Linked DNA regions of Streptomyces sp. 2114.4. The protein of the gene in region 1 binds, or shares a complex with, the protein of each later gene. Links are inferred from orthologs where the notes say so. Each region holds a gene or a part of one and is shown on either strand. Other genes may lie near its edges.

Region 1 (6,700 bases):
TCGTTGCACGGGATGCGCCGGGAGAGCATGAAGCCGGAGCACATGGCGCGGGCGGCCGTGGAGGGCATGCTCTGCGGGCTGGCGGACGCGCTGGATGTGCTGCGCGGGCGGGGCGTGGCGGTGCGCCGGGTGTTCCTGCTGGGGGCGGCCGCCGAGCTGGGTGCCGTGCAGGCGGTGGCGCCGGGGCTGTTCGGGGTGCCGGTCGTGGTGCCGCAGCCGGCCGACTACGCGGCGCTGGGCGCGGCGCGGCAGGCGGCCTGGGCGTGGGGGGTGGCGCACGGCACGCTCACCCCGGCACCCGGTGCGGAGACGGGCCCGGGCGGCGGGGCCGCCTGGGTCGATCCGCCGCAGTGGCCGGCCGCCGCGAGCCAGGTCTTCGAGCCCGGTGAGGAGCTGGCGGTCGGACAGGCCGTGCGCCAGCAGTACACGACGGTGCGTGACGAGGCCCATCCGGGGGCGTTCCAGCGGTCGGCGTGAGCGGGGGCGGGAGCCGCCGGGCCAATAGTCCGGGAGCCCAGTGGTCGGGCCCTCGCGCGGCCCGGCCCTCGCGCGGCCCGGCGGCGGGGTGCGCCCGCGGTCCGGCGGCCGGGGCTCGTGGCCCGGCGCCCGAGTGCTCCGGCGCCCGAGTGCTCCGGCGGCCCGGCGGTCCCACGGCGCCACAGCCCCGCGGTCCCGCGGCCCGGGTTGCCTCAGTCGAGGTAGCCGCGGAGCTGGTCGGCGAAGGCGTGGTCGCGGAGCTTGTTGAGGGTCTTGGACTCGATCTGCCGTATGCGTTCGCGGGTGACACCGAAGATCCGGCCGATCTCCTCCAGGGTGCGGGGGCGGCCGTCGGCGAGGCCGTAGCGGAGCTGGACGACCTTGCGTTCGCGTTCGCCGAGGGTGGACAGGACCGCGTCGAGGTGTTCGCGGAGCAGCAGGAACGCGGCGGATTCGACGGGTGAGGCGGCGTCGCCGTCCTCGATGAGGTCGCCGAGCGCGACGTCCTCCTCCTCGCCGACGGGTGCGTGCAGCGAGACCGGTTCCTGGGCCAGCCGCAGCACCTCGCTGACGCGTTCCCCCGTCAGGTCGAGGTGGGCGGCGACCTCCTCGGGGGTGGGCTCGTGGCCGCGTTCCTGGAGCAACCGGCGCTGGACCCGCACCACGCGGTTGATCAGCTCGACGACATGGACCGGGACGCGGATGGTCCGGGCCTGGTCGGCCAGCGCGCGGGACATCGCCTGGCGGATCCACCAGGTGGCGTAGGTGGAGAACTTGTAGCCGCGGGCGTAGTCGAATTTCTCGACGGCGCGGATCAGTCCGAGGTTCCCCTCCTGGACGAGGTCGAGCATGGTCAGCCCGCGGCCGACATAGCGCTTGGCGACGGAGACCACCAGACGCAGGTTGGCCTCGATCAGGCGGCGCTTGGCCATCCGGCCCAGCACCACCAACCGGTCGAGGTCGTGGGCGAGTTGGGAGGACAGGTCGGGGGTGGTGGTGAGCTTCTCCTCGGCGAAGAGGCCGGCCTCGACGCGGCGGGCCAGCTCGACCTCCTCGGCGGCGGTCAGCAGGGGGATCCGGCCGATCTCGCGGAGGTACTGGCGGAAGAGATCGGCGGACGGGCTGCCGGCCTCGGGGCGCGGTGCCGGCTCCGGGATGATCTCCTCGATGATCATTTCGGCGGCGGGCGGTTCTGCCTGTTGCGGCACGGTGAGCGGGTCCAGGGCCTGTTCCGGGAGCTGTGCCGGGAACGATTCCGCGTCCGGTTCGGCGTCGGGTTCCGCATCCCGTTCCGCGTCCGGTTCCGTGACCGGCTCTGCTGCGGGCGGCGCGTCGGCGAGGGTCTGGGTCTGCACGGGGGCGACCTCCAGGGTGATCGCTGCTGAGGCGGCAGAAAGGTCGGGCACGGTTGCGGCCGAGCCGCTGTCCGTCCCGTACGTCACAAGCGGTTGTGCGGGGGATTCCGGCGCGGTGCGACCGGGCCCGCCGCGCTCCGAGGACTCAGGCACCGCTTCTCAGTGTGGAGTACGACACACCCCCGCCACGAGGGGCGTGCGACCACTTTTTGAGTCCGGTCCGTGACCGGACGGCTACCGCGGGGAGTGTCCGGGGGTGTTAGGAGGCCTCACGGTGTGCCCTGAGGGGTCGCCCCGGACGCGTCCCGGACGCCCCCGGACGCGCCCCCGACAGGACGTCCTACAGGGCGGCGTAGCCGCGTTCGCGCAGGGACTGGCCGTACTGCTGGAGGACCCAGAGTTCGTTCTGTACGGCGGCGAGGTGCTCGGGGTCGGCGCGGGGGCCGAGACGCTGGAGGGTGCCGCGGATTTCGGTGACGCGCCGGTTGACGGCGGCGAGGCGGACGGCGACCAACTGGACGCCGGCATAGGCCTCGTCGGGATCGCGGCGGGTGTGCAGCGGTTCGACGGCGAGCTCGGTGACCATGGCGCGGACGGTGTCGTCGGGGGCGGCCTCCCGCACCCGGGGGACATACGCGTTGTCGGCGGCGCCGGCCGCGGCGCCGCCGGCGGCCTCGATGCACTGGCGGACCACGGCGTAGGGCGGGGCGGTGAACTCGTCGGCACCGTAGGCGTCGAAGGCCGGGGAGACCAGGTCGGGGCGCTGCAGCGCGAGCTTCAGCAGCTCGCGCTCGACGCGGTGGGCGGGGCTGCGGAGGTTGAGCGCCGGGCCGCGCGGGCCGGGCGCGGGGCGGGGCTGCTCGGCGGCCGGGGGCTGGCCCCGGCGCTGCTGACGGCCCTGTTCGGGGCCGCCGTCGCGGCCGCGCTCACGGGCCCAGCGGGCGAGCTGGCTGACCCGGCGGACGACGAACTGGGTGTCCAGGATGCCGAGCATGCCGGCGAGCTGGACAGCGGATTCGTGCTGGATGGAGCTGTTCTTGATGTTCGCGACGATGGGGGCGGCCTCGTCGAGGGCGGCGGCGCGGCCGACGGTGGTGTCGAGGTTGTGCCGGGAGACGACATGGCGCAGCGCGAACTCGAAGAGCGGGGTGCGGGCCTCGACGAGGTCGGCGACGGCCGCATCCCCCTTGGCGAGCCGCAGGTCGCAGGGGTCCATCCCGCCGGGGGTGATGGCGATGGAGGTCTCGGCGGCGAACTTCTGGTCGTCCTCGAAGGCGCGCAGGGCGGCCTTCTGGCCCGCGGCGTCGCCGTCGAAGGTGAAGACGACCTCGGAGCCGGCGTTGTCCATCAGGAGGCGGCGGAGGATCTTGATGTGGCCCTCGCCGAAGGACGTGCCGCAGGTGGCGATGGCGGTGGTGACTCCGGCCAGATGGCAGGCCATGACGTCCGTGTAGCCCTCGACGACGACCGCGCGGTTGGTCTTGGCGATCTCCTTCTTGGAGAGGTCGATGCCGTAGAGGACCTGGGACTTGCGGTAGATGGGGGTCTCGGGGGTGTTGAGGTACTTGGGACCGTTGTCGTCGTCGCGGAGCTTGCGGGCGCCGAAGCCGACGACCTCGCCGGCGATATCGCGGATCGGCCACATCAGGCGGCCGCGGAAGCGGTCGATGGGGCCGCGGCGGCCCTCCTGGGAGAGGCCGGAGAGCACCAGCTCCTGGTCGCTGAAGCGGCGGCCGCGCAGGAAGCGGGTGAGGTGGTCCCAGCCGGCCGGGCTGTAGCCGACGCCGAAGTGCTGGGCGGCTGCTTGGTCGAAGCCGCGCTCGGCGAGGAACTTGCGGGCGATCTCGGCCTCGGGGCCGTCCAGCTGCTCGACGTAGAACTGGGCGGCGGCCTTGTGGGCCTCCACCAGGCGGGTGCGCTCGCCCTGCTGGCGGCCGGGGGTGTAGCCGCCTTCCTCGTAGCGCAGGGTGATGCCGGCCTGGGAGGCCAGTCGCTCGATGGTCTCGGCGAAGGAGAGGTGGTCGAGCTTCATGATGAAGTCGACGGTGTCGCCGCCCTCCTGGCAGCCGAAGCAGTGGTAGAGCCCCTTGGCCGGGCTGACGTGGAAGGACGGGGACTTCTCGTCGTGGAACGGGCACAGGCCCTTGAGGTTGCCGCCGCCGGCGTTGCGGAGCTGGAGGTATTCGGACACGACGGCGTCGATCGGGACCGCGTCCCGCACCGCCTTCACATCGTCATCGTTGATCCTGCCTGCCACGCGTGAATTCTACGGCCGGGGTCGGACACTCCTGGCCGGAGGCGTCGGGGGACGTCGGCGGGTGGCCGGGAGATCTTCCGCGGGTGGCCCGGACGCGTCGGCGAGTGGCCTGGAGGTTCCGCGAGCGCTGATCGTTTTTCTCCCCCCACCCCCGAACCCACCCCCGCCCCCTCCCCCGAAGGGGGAGGAGGGGGAAGGGGGCGGGGGAGCGGACTGGAGCGGAGCAGGCCGGAAGGCCGGAAGGCCGGAAGGCCGGAAGGCCGGAAGGCCGGAAGGCCGGAAGGCCGGAAGGCCGGAAGGCCGGAAGGCCGGAAGGCCGGAAGGCCGGAAGGCCGGAAGCGCCCAAGGCCGGGGAACCCGGCCCCCCGGCCCCCACCCCCGGAGACCGCCCACCAGGCCGCATCGCCGTTCACCCCAGTAGTTCCAGGAACCTCTGCAGGCCCACGTTGCCGCCCGAGATGATCACGCCGACGCGGGGCGGGTGGGGGGACCGCCCAGGCCGCCCAAGCCGTCCCGGCCGTTCAGGCGTCGGTGGAAGGTCGATGCGCCCGGCGAGCAGGGCGGCCAGGGCGGTGGCGCCGCTGGGCTCGGTGACGATCTTGAGGCGTTCGAAGGCCAGCTTCATGGCCTCGCGGATCTCGTCGTCGCTGACCAGGGCGACCGAGTCGAGCAGCCACCGGTTGAGGGAGAAGGTCAGCTCGCCGGGGGTTTCGACGGCCTGGCCGTCGGCGATGGTGCGCGGGACGGGCACGGTGACGCGGTGGCCGGCGGCCAGTGAGCGCCGGGTGTCGTCGCCGGCCTCCGGTTCCACGCCGATCATCCGGATGCCGGGGACCAAGGCGGTCGCGGCGGTGGCGGCGCCGGCCATCAGGCCGCCCCCGCCGACCGGGACGAGCAGGGCGTCGAGCGGGCCGGTCTCCTCGATCAGTTCCAGGGCGGCGGTGCCCTGGCCCGCGATGATGTGCGGATGGTCGTACGGCGGGATCAGGATGAGGTCGCGCTCCTCGGCGATCTTGCGGCCGAGGGCGACACGGTCCTCGGTGTACCGGTCGTAGGTGACGATCTCGGCGCCGTATCCGGCGGTGGCGTCCTGCTTGGACTTCGGGGAGTCCTCGGGCATCACGATGACGGCGTGGCTGCCCAGCTCCCGGGCGGCGAGGGCGACGGCCTGGGCGTGGTTACCGGAGGAGTAGGCGGCGACGCCGCGGGCCAGTTGCTGCGGGGAGAGCCGGGAGAGGGCGTTGTAGGCGCCGCGGAACTTGAAGGCGCCGACCCGCTGGAAGTTCTCGCACTTGAGGTGGACCTCGGCGCCGGTCAGCGCGTCCAGGGTGCGGGAGCGCAGGACCGGTGTGCGGTGGGCCACGCCTGCCAGCCGCCGGGCGGCGTCCCGGACGTCGTCGAAGGTGACGGCCGGGACGCCGGCGCTGCCGGGGTCGGAGCCCGAGCCGGAGCCAGAAGCAGCGCCGGAGTCGGAGCCGGTGAAACCATGGTGGTTCTGCGTCATACGCGCACGCTACGGGAGCAGCGAGGCCAGCGGAACCTCCGGATCGGCCAGTGCCTCGGGCCGCAACCGTGCCCCGCCGCGGATCAGTTGCTGGATGGATTCGGCGACGTCCCAGACGTTGACGTTCATCCCCGCGAGCAGCCGGCCGTCCGCGCCGAGCCAGAAGGCGATGAACTCCCGTTTGGCGACATCGCCGCGGCAGACGACCTGGGCGTACGAGCCGGGCGGGGCGTAGCCGGAGTACTCCATGCCGATGTCGTACTGGTCGGAGAAGAAGTACGGGATGCGGTCGTAGCTGATGTCCTGGCCGAGCATGGCGCGCGCGGCGGCCGGGCCGCCGTTGAGGGCGTTGGCCCAGTGCTCGACCCGCAACCGGGTGTCCAGCAGGGGGTGATCGGCGGCGGCGACGTCCCCGGCGGCGTAGATGAACGGGTCGGAGGTGCGCAGCGCCGCGTCGACGGCCACCCCGCCGCCGGCTTCCGGGTCGGCGAGGTCCAGCCCGGCCTGTTCGGCGAGCGCGGTGCGCGGGGCGGCGCCGATCGCGGCGAGCACATCGTGGGCGGGGTGCTCCTCGCCGTCGTCGGTGCGCACCGCGAGCACCACGCCGTCCTGCCCGACGATCTCGGTGAAACGGGCGCCGAAGTGGAAGCGGACGCCGTGTTCACGGTGCAGATCGGTGAACAGACCGCCGAGTTCGGGGCCCAGGATGCCGTGCAGCGGGGTCGGGGCGGCCTCGACGATGGTCACCTCGGCGCCGTAGGAACGGGCCGCCGCGGCGACCTCCAGGCCGATCCAGCCGGCCCCGGCGATGACCAGATGGCCGTTGTCCCTGCCGAGGGAGGCCAGGACGCCACGCAGCCGTTCGGCGTGGGCGAGGCGGCGCAGGTGGTGCACGCCGGCCAGGCCGGTGCCGGGGATCTCCAGGCGGCGGGGTTCGGCGCCGGTGGCCAGCAGCAGCTTGTCGTAGGCGATCAGGGTGCCGTCGCCGAGGCGGACCGTTTTGGACCCGGGGTCCAGGCGGATGGCGGGCTGGCCGAGGTGCAGCTCGATGTGGGCCTGGGCGTACCAGGCGGGCTCGTGGACGAACACGCTGTCGCGCTCTTCCTT
Region 2 (6,653 bases), 1.7 Mb from region 1 along the record:
GACGGGAATCCGCTCGTGCCCCTGGCTCGTGAACGGGCCCGACTCCTCGATCTCACGCTGGTGGAAGTCGCGGGCGAAGGCAAGCACCGAGGTCGTCTTGCCCAGCCCCGGGAACGCGTCGACGGCCACCGCCCCCTTGGCCTTGTCACCGTCCTGCTCGTTGCTGTCGACGATGTCCCACAAGTCCTCGTGGAGCTCTGCCAGTTGTGGTGTCTTGACCGGTCCGATGTTCGCGTGCCACTTCCGGCGCTACCGGTCGTAGTCCGCCCTCGCCTGCGTGGCCAGGGACTTCAGCTGCTTGCGGGTCAGCAGATCGGGCCGGCTGCGGCGGGGGCTCTCAGCGAACGCCTTGAAGTCCTCCTTCCGCGACAGGGCGAGATCTTCCGGCTCCGGAACGCTGCTGTCATTCACACGTCCTCCAGAGCATCGGCGTAGAAGTCGTTCTCTTCGGCGAGGTCCTCCAGATCGGCCTCGTCGTCGTCCCCCGTCTCCGTCACCACGTCGGGCTCCCGCGGTTCTGCGGTCTCCTCGTCCTGGCCAAGGGCCTTGCGTACGGACGGAAGCGAGACGACCGACTCCGCCTCACTCTCCGGAAGTTCGATGGCGGCCTGCTCGCGCGAGAGCCGCAGGGCCATGCGCCGCTCGGCAATCGTGGTGCCCAGCCCGAGGTTCCACCGCTGAAGCAAGTCGGCGACGGCCAGCCGGTCGTCGGGAAAGCGATACTTCGAGGCGGCCAGCTGCCGGGCGAATGTCAACGCGTCCTCGCTCAGCGGCATCTCAACCGACGGCGCGTGCTCCCAGGTCAGGGTGTGCCATTCGCGAGTTGTGGGGTTGCGAAAGTAGATCTTGGTGATGTCGTCGGGGTCCACTTGGAACGGCCAGCCGTTCTTGACTGGACTGTCGTAGGGGCTACGGATGCCCGGCTCGGGCAAGCCGGGGCCGCTGTAGCGGCGGCGGCCGATCTCGACCCCGTAGTGCTGGACCGTGCGCCACTTCGTCTGCAGGAACTCAAAGGCCAGGTCCCGGTCGCGGGGTGCTTCGATATAACCCGCCCGCGCCATGCCGTGCTCGAACATCTTCGCCGGGGACATCCGCAGACCCGGCAGGCCCGGATCGACCAGGCTGGAGTGAGGCCTGCAGTGATAGACCGACGCAGTCCACTCCCGGATGATCGCCTCAAGCTCGTCGAGGAAGAAGAACGCGTCGTCCTCCGGGTTCTCGCCCCGCGAGTGGATGTCGGGCCCCTTGTAGCCGGGCAGCACCTGAAGCAGCCCTTCCCGCAGGGTCCGGAAATAGCGCTCCACCGGGCCCTTGTCGCGGCCCGTTCGTAGCCTCGCTGGCTGAATCGAGATGCCCATCCGGCGGCAGACGCTGGTCAGATGCTCCGAGACGTAGACCTTGCCGTGGTCGACGACCAGCGTCTCGGGGACCAGGGGCGGCGAGGCCAGGCCCGGTCCGGTGGTGCCCTCGACGTCGACCAGGACGGTGCGGGGGATGCCGTGCTCGGGCCAGACCGCGTGCCGCGGCCAATCCCGCCCCGCCGGCCTCGGCCGAAACGACTGGAAAAGCACCGCGCTGACGTCCACCGCCTTCGTCGAGACCGGCGTGAGCCGGATCCCCGTGATGCACCGGGTGTACCAATCCATCCCGACACTCAATTCGGCCTGCACCCACTTCAGCGTCAGCGGGTCGAACGCGAAGACGTCCAGCCGGGTGGAGTCCATCAGCAGGTACTCGCCCGGCCGCGTCGGCCGCAGCTTGCCGTACTGACCCTCCGGCCGACCGACGATATCCCGGTTGCGCTTCGTACTCAGCCGGAACAGCGGATGTCGTCGCTCCAGCTCCTCCAGCAGCCGAAACGCCGTTGCCCGACTCGGCTGCGGCACCACCCCCTCACCGAACCGCGCAATCACCCGAGCCCGGGTCCGCTCGATCACCATCGTCCGCGACGGCCGCGACTGGTCGGTGTGCTCGACCATCACCTCCATCGCGGTCTCCACCCATCGGTCATCGACCGCGATCCGCGAATTCCGCGTCGGCCCCTTCCTGGGAGCGAGTCCAGCCTCCCCATGCTCCCGGAACTCGGCGATCCATCGTTTCAAGGTCCGTAGACCCACGCCGAGTTCAGCGATCTTCGCCGCGTATCTGGCCTCCAAGGGCTTCTCCGGCGAGTACTCGGAGCGAGGTTCCTCGTCGCGTGCGAGTTCGAGGCTGCCGGACCGATAACCCGTCAGCACTTCGCGGACGTGCTCAGCTCGTTCCAGGACCTTCCGCTTCTCCGCCACGTCGAGCTGCCCGAGAACCACTGAGGCGATCTCACCCTCGTCGTCCGCCGACGGTCCCGGGCCGTCAGGACTGATCGCAGCACGGTCGGAGAACAGCAGTTCCTTGAGTGACAACCGCAGAAGCCGCCCATGACCATCCTTCAAAACCACCTCGTTGCCCGCCGTGGTCGCTGCCATCTCCACCACCTCGACGGACTCCCCGTCGTAGCGGAAGCGCGTACCAACTCCAACCCGAGCCCCCGCCCTGCTCACGCTGCCCTCCTCAGAATGCGTGAAGGGCCGAGTGGCCGGTTGAGATCGGTGACAAGAGCCTGCGTCCAGAGCAAATGATGGACGGCGGCGCGCACTTGCGGCTCCGGATGATTCGGCAGGCACCCCGCGACTTGCTCCAGAAGAAGCCCGTCGAGATCCACGTCTCGGAGCTCTTCCAGAACCTGGGCTCTGAACAGCCAGTCTCTGCGGTAACCCGCCAGGAACCGAATGTTCTCCAGCTCCACGGCCGGAGGCTCGCTCCAGACCTCGTACTTCCACCCCCGCGATTCCACCGCCCGCCGGGTCCAGCCGAAGGTGAATGCCACCTCAGGCTTGGACAACCGGTGCAACGGCTTGACGTCAACGACCACCGGCACCTTCCCGGTGAGCAGGAGATAGTCCGGGATATGCCGACGCGCCTTCCCCTCAAGCACCGTCTTCAGAAGGAAAGGCTGGGCCACGATGCCGCGTACGGACGGATCGAAGTCGGCGAAGAGCAAGCGCGACAGTTCCAATCGCGACTCGTAGATCACGTGGTCGCGCATCGTCGCCGACCAGTAGGTACCCGAGTAATGCTTCTGGCCCCTGTGCCAGCGGAACGTCCGCCACGGATGAGCCGACTGCAGAAGCTCGACAGGCGCCGTACCCCAGTCTCGGTCCTCCACCAGAGGACCACGCCTCCGCCGGAGACTCACCGTCGCAGCGACACTGTCCATCGCGCACCCCCAGCCCACGGGCGCTGGCCCGCGCAGCCAAGGGTGTCAGCCGAACTTCAACGCGCGGTACGAGCCGGAACCCACTCACCCGAAAGGGTGAACGCCCCGACCGGCGAGTCTCACAACGGCGGCATAAGTGCCATCGATGTGCCATCGGAGATGAGATTGTGCCGCGAAATCTGAGACCCTACACGCGCCACTCACGTCTGCGCCATGTCCACGAAGCGCGAGTAGTGACCCTGGAACGCGACCGTGATCGTCGCCGTGGGGCCGTTACGGTGCTTCGCCACGATCAGGTCGGCCTCGCCGGCCCGCGGGGACTCCTTCTCGTAGGCGTCCTCGCGGTGCAGCAGGATGACCATGTCGGCGTCCTGCTCGATCGAACCGGATTCACGCAGGTCGGAGACCATCGGCTTCTTGTCCGTGCGCTGCTCGGGACCACGGTTCAGCTGCGAGAGCGCGATCACCGGGAGCTCCAGCTCCTTCGCCAGCAGCTTGAGGTTCCGGGACATGTCCGAGACCTCCTGCTGGCGGCTCTCGGCGCGCTTCGAGCCGCCGGACTGCATCAGCTGGAGGTAGTCGATGACCACCAGCTTCAGTTCGTTGCGCTGCTTGAGCCGGCGGCACTTGGCACGGATCTCCATCATCGACAGGTTCGGCGAATCGTCGATGTACAGCGGCGCGGCGGAGACATCCGGCATCCGGCGCGCCAGCCGTGTCCAGTCCTCGTCCGTCATGCTGCCGGAGCGCATGTGGTGCAGCGCGACCCGCGCCTCGGCGGACAGCAGACGCATCGCGATCTCGTTGCGTCCCATTTCCAGCGAGAAGATCACGCTCGGCAGGTTGCTCTTGATCGAGCAGGCCCGCGCGAAGTCCAGCGCCAGGGTCGACTTACCCATGGCGGGACGGGCCGCGATCACGATCATCTGGCCGGGGTGCAGGCCGTTCGTCAGGGCATCCAGGTCGGTGAAGCCCGTCGGCACGCCCGTCATCTGGCCCTGGCGCGAACCGATCGCCTCGATCTCGTCGAGGGCGCCCTCCATGATGTCGCCGAGCGGAAGGTAGTCCTCACTGGTCCGCTGCTCGGTGACGGCGTAGATCTCCGCCTGGGCGCTGTTGACGATCTCGTCGACGTCGCCGTCCGCGGCGTATCCCATCTGCGTGATGCGGGTGCCGGCCTCGACCAGCCGGCGCAGCACCGCACGCTCATGGACGATCTCGGCGTAGTACTCGGCGTTCGCGGCGGTCGGTACGGACTGGACGAGCGTGTGCAGATACGAGGCACCGCCGACCCGCGCAATCTCGCCGCGCTTGGTCAGCTCCGCGGCGATGGTGATCGGGTCGGCAGGCTCGCCCTTGGCATACAGGTCGAGGATCGCCTGGTAGACCAGCTCATGGGCGGGTCGGTAGAAGTCCTCGCCCTTGAGGACCTCGACGACATCCGCGATCGCGTCCTTGGACAGCAGCATGCCGCCGAGCACGGACTGCTCGGCATCCAGGTCCTGTGGGGGGACACGCTCGAAACCGCCTGCCCAGGAGCCGCCGTCGTCGTCGCGTTCCTGGCGGTCGCCGCGGCCGCGTCCCTTGCCCTCGCCCCGCCGGGAGCGGGCGGCCGGCAGCAGGTCGCTGGGACCGGAGTCCGCCCAGGGGTCTTCCATGGGCTCGGGAATGCTCACCCCGGCACCTCCTCCCGTCCGCGGCGCGGACCTTGCTGTGCTGTTCTTTCTTACGGCACAGCTCTGACAATCGAGACGCCCGACTCCGGTTACGGCGCGTCGAGTTCGGACGATTTCTCAAGCCGGAACAGGCGGCGGGTGCCGGACCACGGTAGGCCCGTGGGCACCGTCCGCCAATCTGGTTATCCACAGGCCATGTGGATGACTGGCCTACAGCTGTGGAGAAGTCCCCGGATCCTGTGCACGGCACGGGGGAAACTTCTGTGGACAAGCACACAATCACCCTGCCCACACCCTCCTGACCTGCAGATTTCTCATCCATAGGCTGTGGGGAAGAAAAACTTCCCCATGCGGCTCAAGATCACGACAAACGGCACAGGGGAGGCAACTCCCCACAGCGGAAAGTAAGGACTGCAATAGGTTTGCATCTCTTACCTGTGGACGATTACCTTGGGCGCATGACCCAGGCTCCCGCGACACCGCGGCGCACCGACCGTCGCCATGACCGCGAGATCATCGCCCTCGCCCTGCCCGCCTTCGGCTCACTGGTCGCGGAACCTCTCTTCGTCATGGTCGACAGCGCCGTCATCGGCCACCTCGGCACTCCCCAGCTCGCCGGCCTGGGCGTCGCCGCCGCCCTGCTCACCACCGCCGTCTCCGTCTTCGTCTTCCTCGCCTACGCGACCACCGCGGCGGTCGCCCGCAGGGTCGGCGCCGGCGATCTTCCCGCCGCCATCCGCCAGGGCATGGACGGCATCTGGCTCGCCCTGCTGCTCGGCGCCGCCGTCATCGTGGCCGTCCTGCCCACGGCCCCCTGGCTCGTGGAGGCCTTCGGGGCCTCCGCCACCGCTGCCCCGTACGCGACGGCGTACCTGCGCATCAGCGCCCTCGGCATCCCCGCGATGCTCGTCGTGCTGGCCGCCACCGGCGTGCTCCGCGGGCTCCAGGACACCCGGACCCCGCTCTACGTCGCCATCGGCGGCTTCTCCGTCAACGCCGCGCTCAACGTCTGCCTGGTCTACGGCGCCGGGCTCGGCATCGCGGGCTCCGCCTGGGGCACGGTCATCGCCCAGTGCGGCATGGCCGCGGTCTACCTCACCGTGGTCATCCGCGGTGCCCGACGACACTGCGCCTCGCTGCGCCCCGACGCCGTGGGCATCCGCGCCTCGGCCCAGGCAGGGGTCCCGCTGCTGGTCCGTACGCTTTCGCTGCGCGCTGTGCTGATGATCGCCACCGCCGTTGCCGCCCGGCTCGGCGATGCCGAGGTCGCCGCGCATCAGATCGTGCTCACGCTGTGGTCCCTGCTGGCCTTCGCGCTGGACGCCATCGCCATCGCCGGGCAGGCCATCATAGGCCGCTACCTCGGCGCGGGGGACCGCGACGGCGCCCGCGCCGCCTGCCGCCGGATGGTCCAGTGGGGCATCGCGGCCGGACTGGTACTCGGTGTGCTGGTCGCGCTCGCCCGCCCCGCGTTCATCCCCCTGTTCACCTCGGACCCCGCCGTGCAGGGCCCCTTGCTGAGCACGCTCCTGGTCGTGGCCGTGACACAACCGGTGTCCGGCATCGTCTTCATCCTCGACGGCGTCCTGATGGGCGCGGGGGACGGCCCGTATCTCGCCTGGGCCATGGTGGTGACGCTGGCGCTGTTCGCTCCGGCCGCGCTGGCCGTGCCCGCTCTGGGCGGCGGACTGGTGGCGCTGTGGTGGGCCATGGCGCTGATGATG

Evidence for each region.
Region 2: the proteins of dnaG (region 1) and dnaB are in contact, whole or in part, in a crystal structure (PDB 2R6A), measured with the Geobacillus stearothermophilus proteins. The link is inferred for Streptomyces sp. 2114.4 from one-to-one orthologs. Residues at the interface, in WP_049624496.1 of Geobacillus stearothermophilus: Lys456, Leu457, Leu458, Pro459, Ala460, Asn463, Ala464, Leu467, Leu535, Leu536, Ile537, Ala538, Gln544, Glu545, Asp548, Tyr549, His552; in WP_033016901.1 of Geobacillus stearothermophilus: Ser13, Glu15, Ala16, Gln18, Glu91, Leu92, Asp94, Ala95, Val96, Pro97, Thr98, Ala99, Ala100, Asn101, Tyr104, Tyr105, Ile108.

Annotation. Positions count from the first base shown.
Region 1 is NZ_FYEY01000001.1:2,404,848-2,411,547, forward strand. The notes cover bases 1,632-4,523. They hold dnaG (DNA primase), read right to left. Parts: upstream 4,090-4,523; coding sequence 2,173-4,089; downstream 1,632-2,172. Other genes in these bases: CFW40_RS10485 (RNA polymerase sigma factor), read right to left, coding at 1,632-1,985; CFW40_RS10500 (pyridoxal-phosphate dependent enzyme), read right to left, coding at 4,499-4,523. Outside these bases: CFW40_RS10480 (FGGY family carbohydrate kinase), read left to right, coding at 1-477; more of CFW40_RS10485, read right to left, coding at 690-1,631; more of CFW40_RS10500, read right to left, coding at 4,524-5,593; CFW40_RS10505 (NAD(P)/FAD-dependent oxidoreductase), read right to left, coding at 5,603-6,700. UniProt on the Escherichia coli protein: RNA polymerase that catalyzes the synthesis of short RNA molecules used as primers for DNA polymerase during DNA replication.
Region 2 is NZ_FYEY01000001.1:4,102,855-4,109,507, reverse strand. Bases 2,683-5,527 are described here. They hold dnaB (replicative DNA helicase), read right to left. Parts: upstream 4,912-5,527; coding sequence 3,454-4,911; downstream 2,683-3,453. Other genes in these bases: CFW40_RS17995 (MATE family efflux transporter), read left to right, coding at 5,388-5,527; CFW40_RS18005 (TnsA-like heteromeric transposase endonuclease subunit), read right to left, coding at 2,683-3,202. Outside these bases: CFW40_RS18015 (AAA family ATPase), read right to left, coding at 1-183; CFW40_RS38120 (hypothetical protein), read right to left, coding at 250-411; CFW40_RS18010 (helix-turn-helix domain-containing protein), read right to left, coding at 408-2,537; more of CFW40_RS18005, read right to left, coding at 2,534-2,682; more of CFW40_RS17995, read left to right, coding at 5,528-6,653. UniProt on the Escherichia coli protein: The main replicative DNA helicase, it participates in initiation and elongation during chromosome replication. Travels ahead of the DNA replisome, separating dsDNA into templates for DNA synthesis.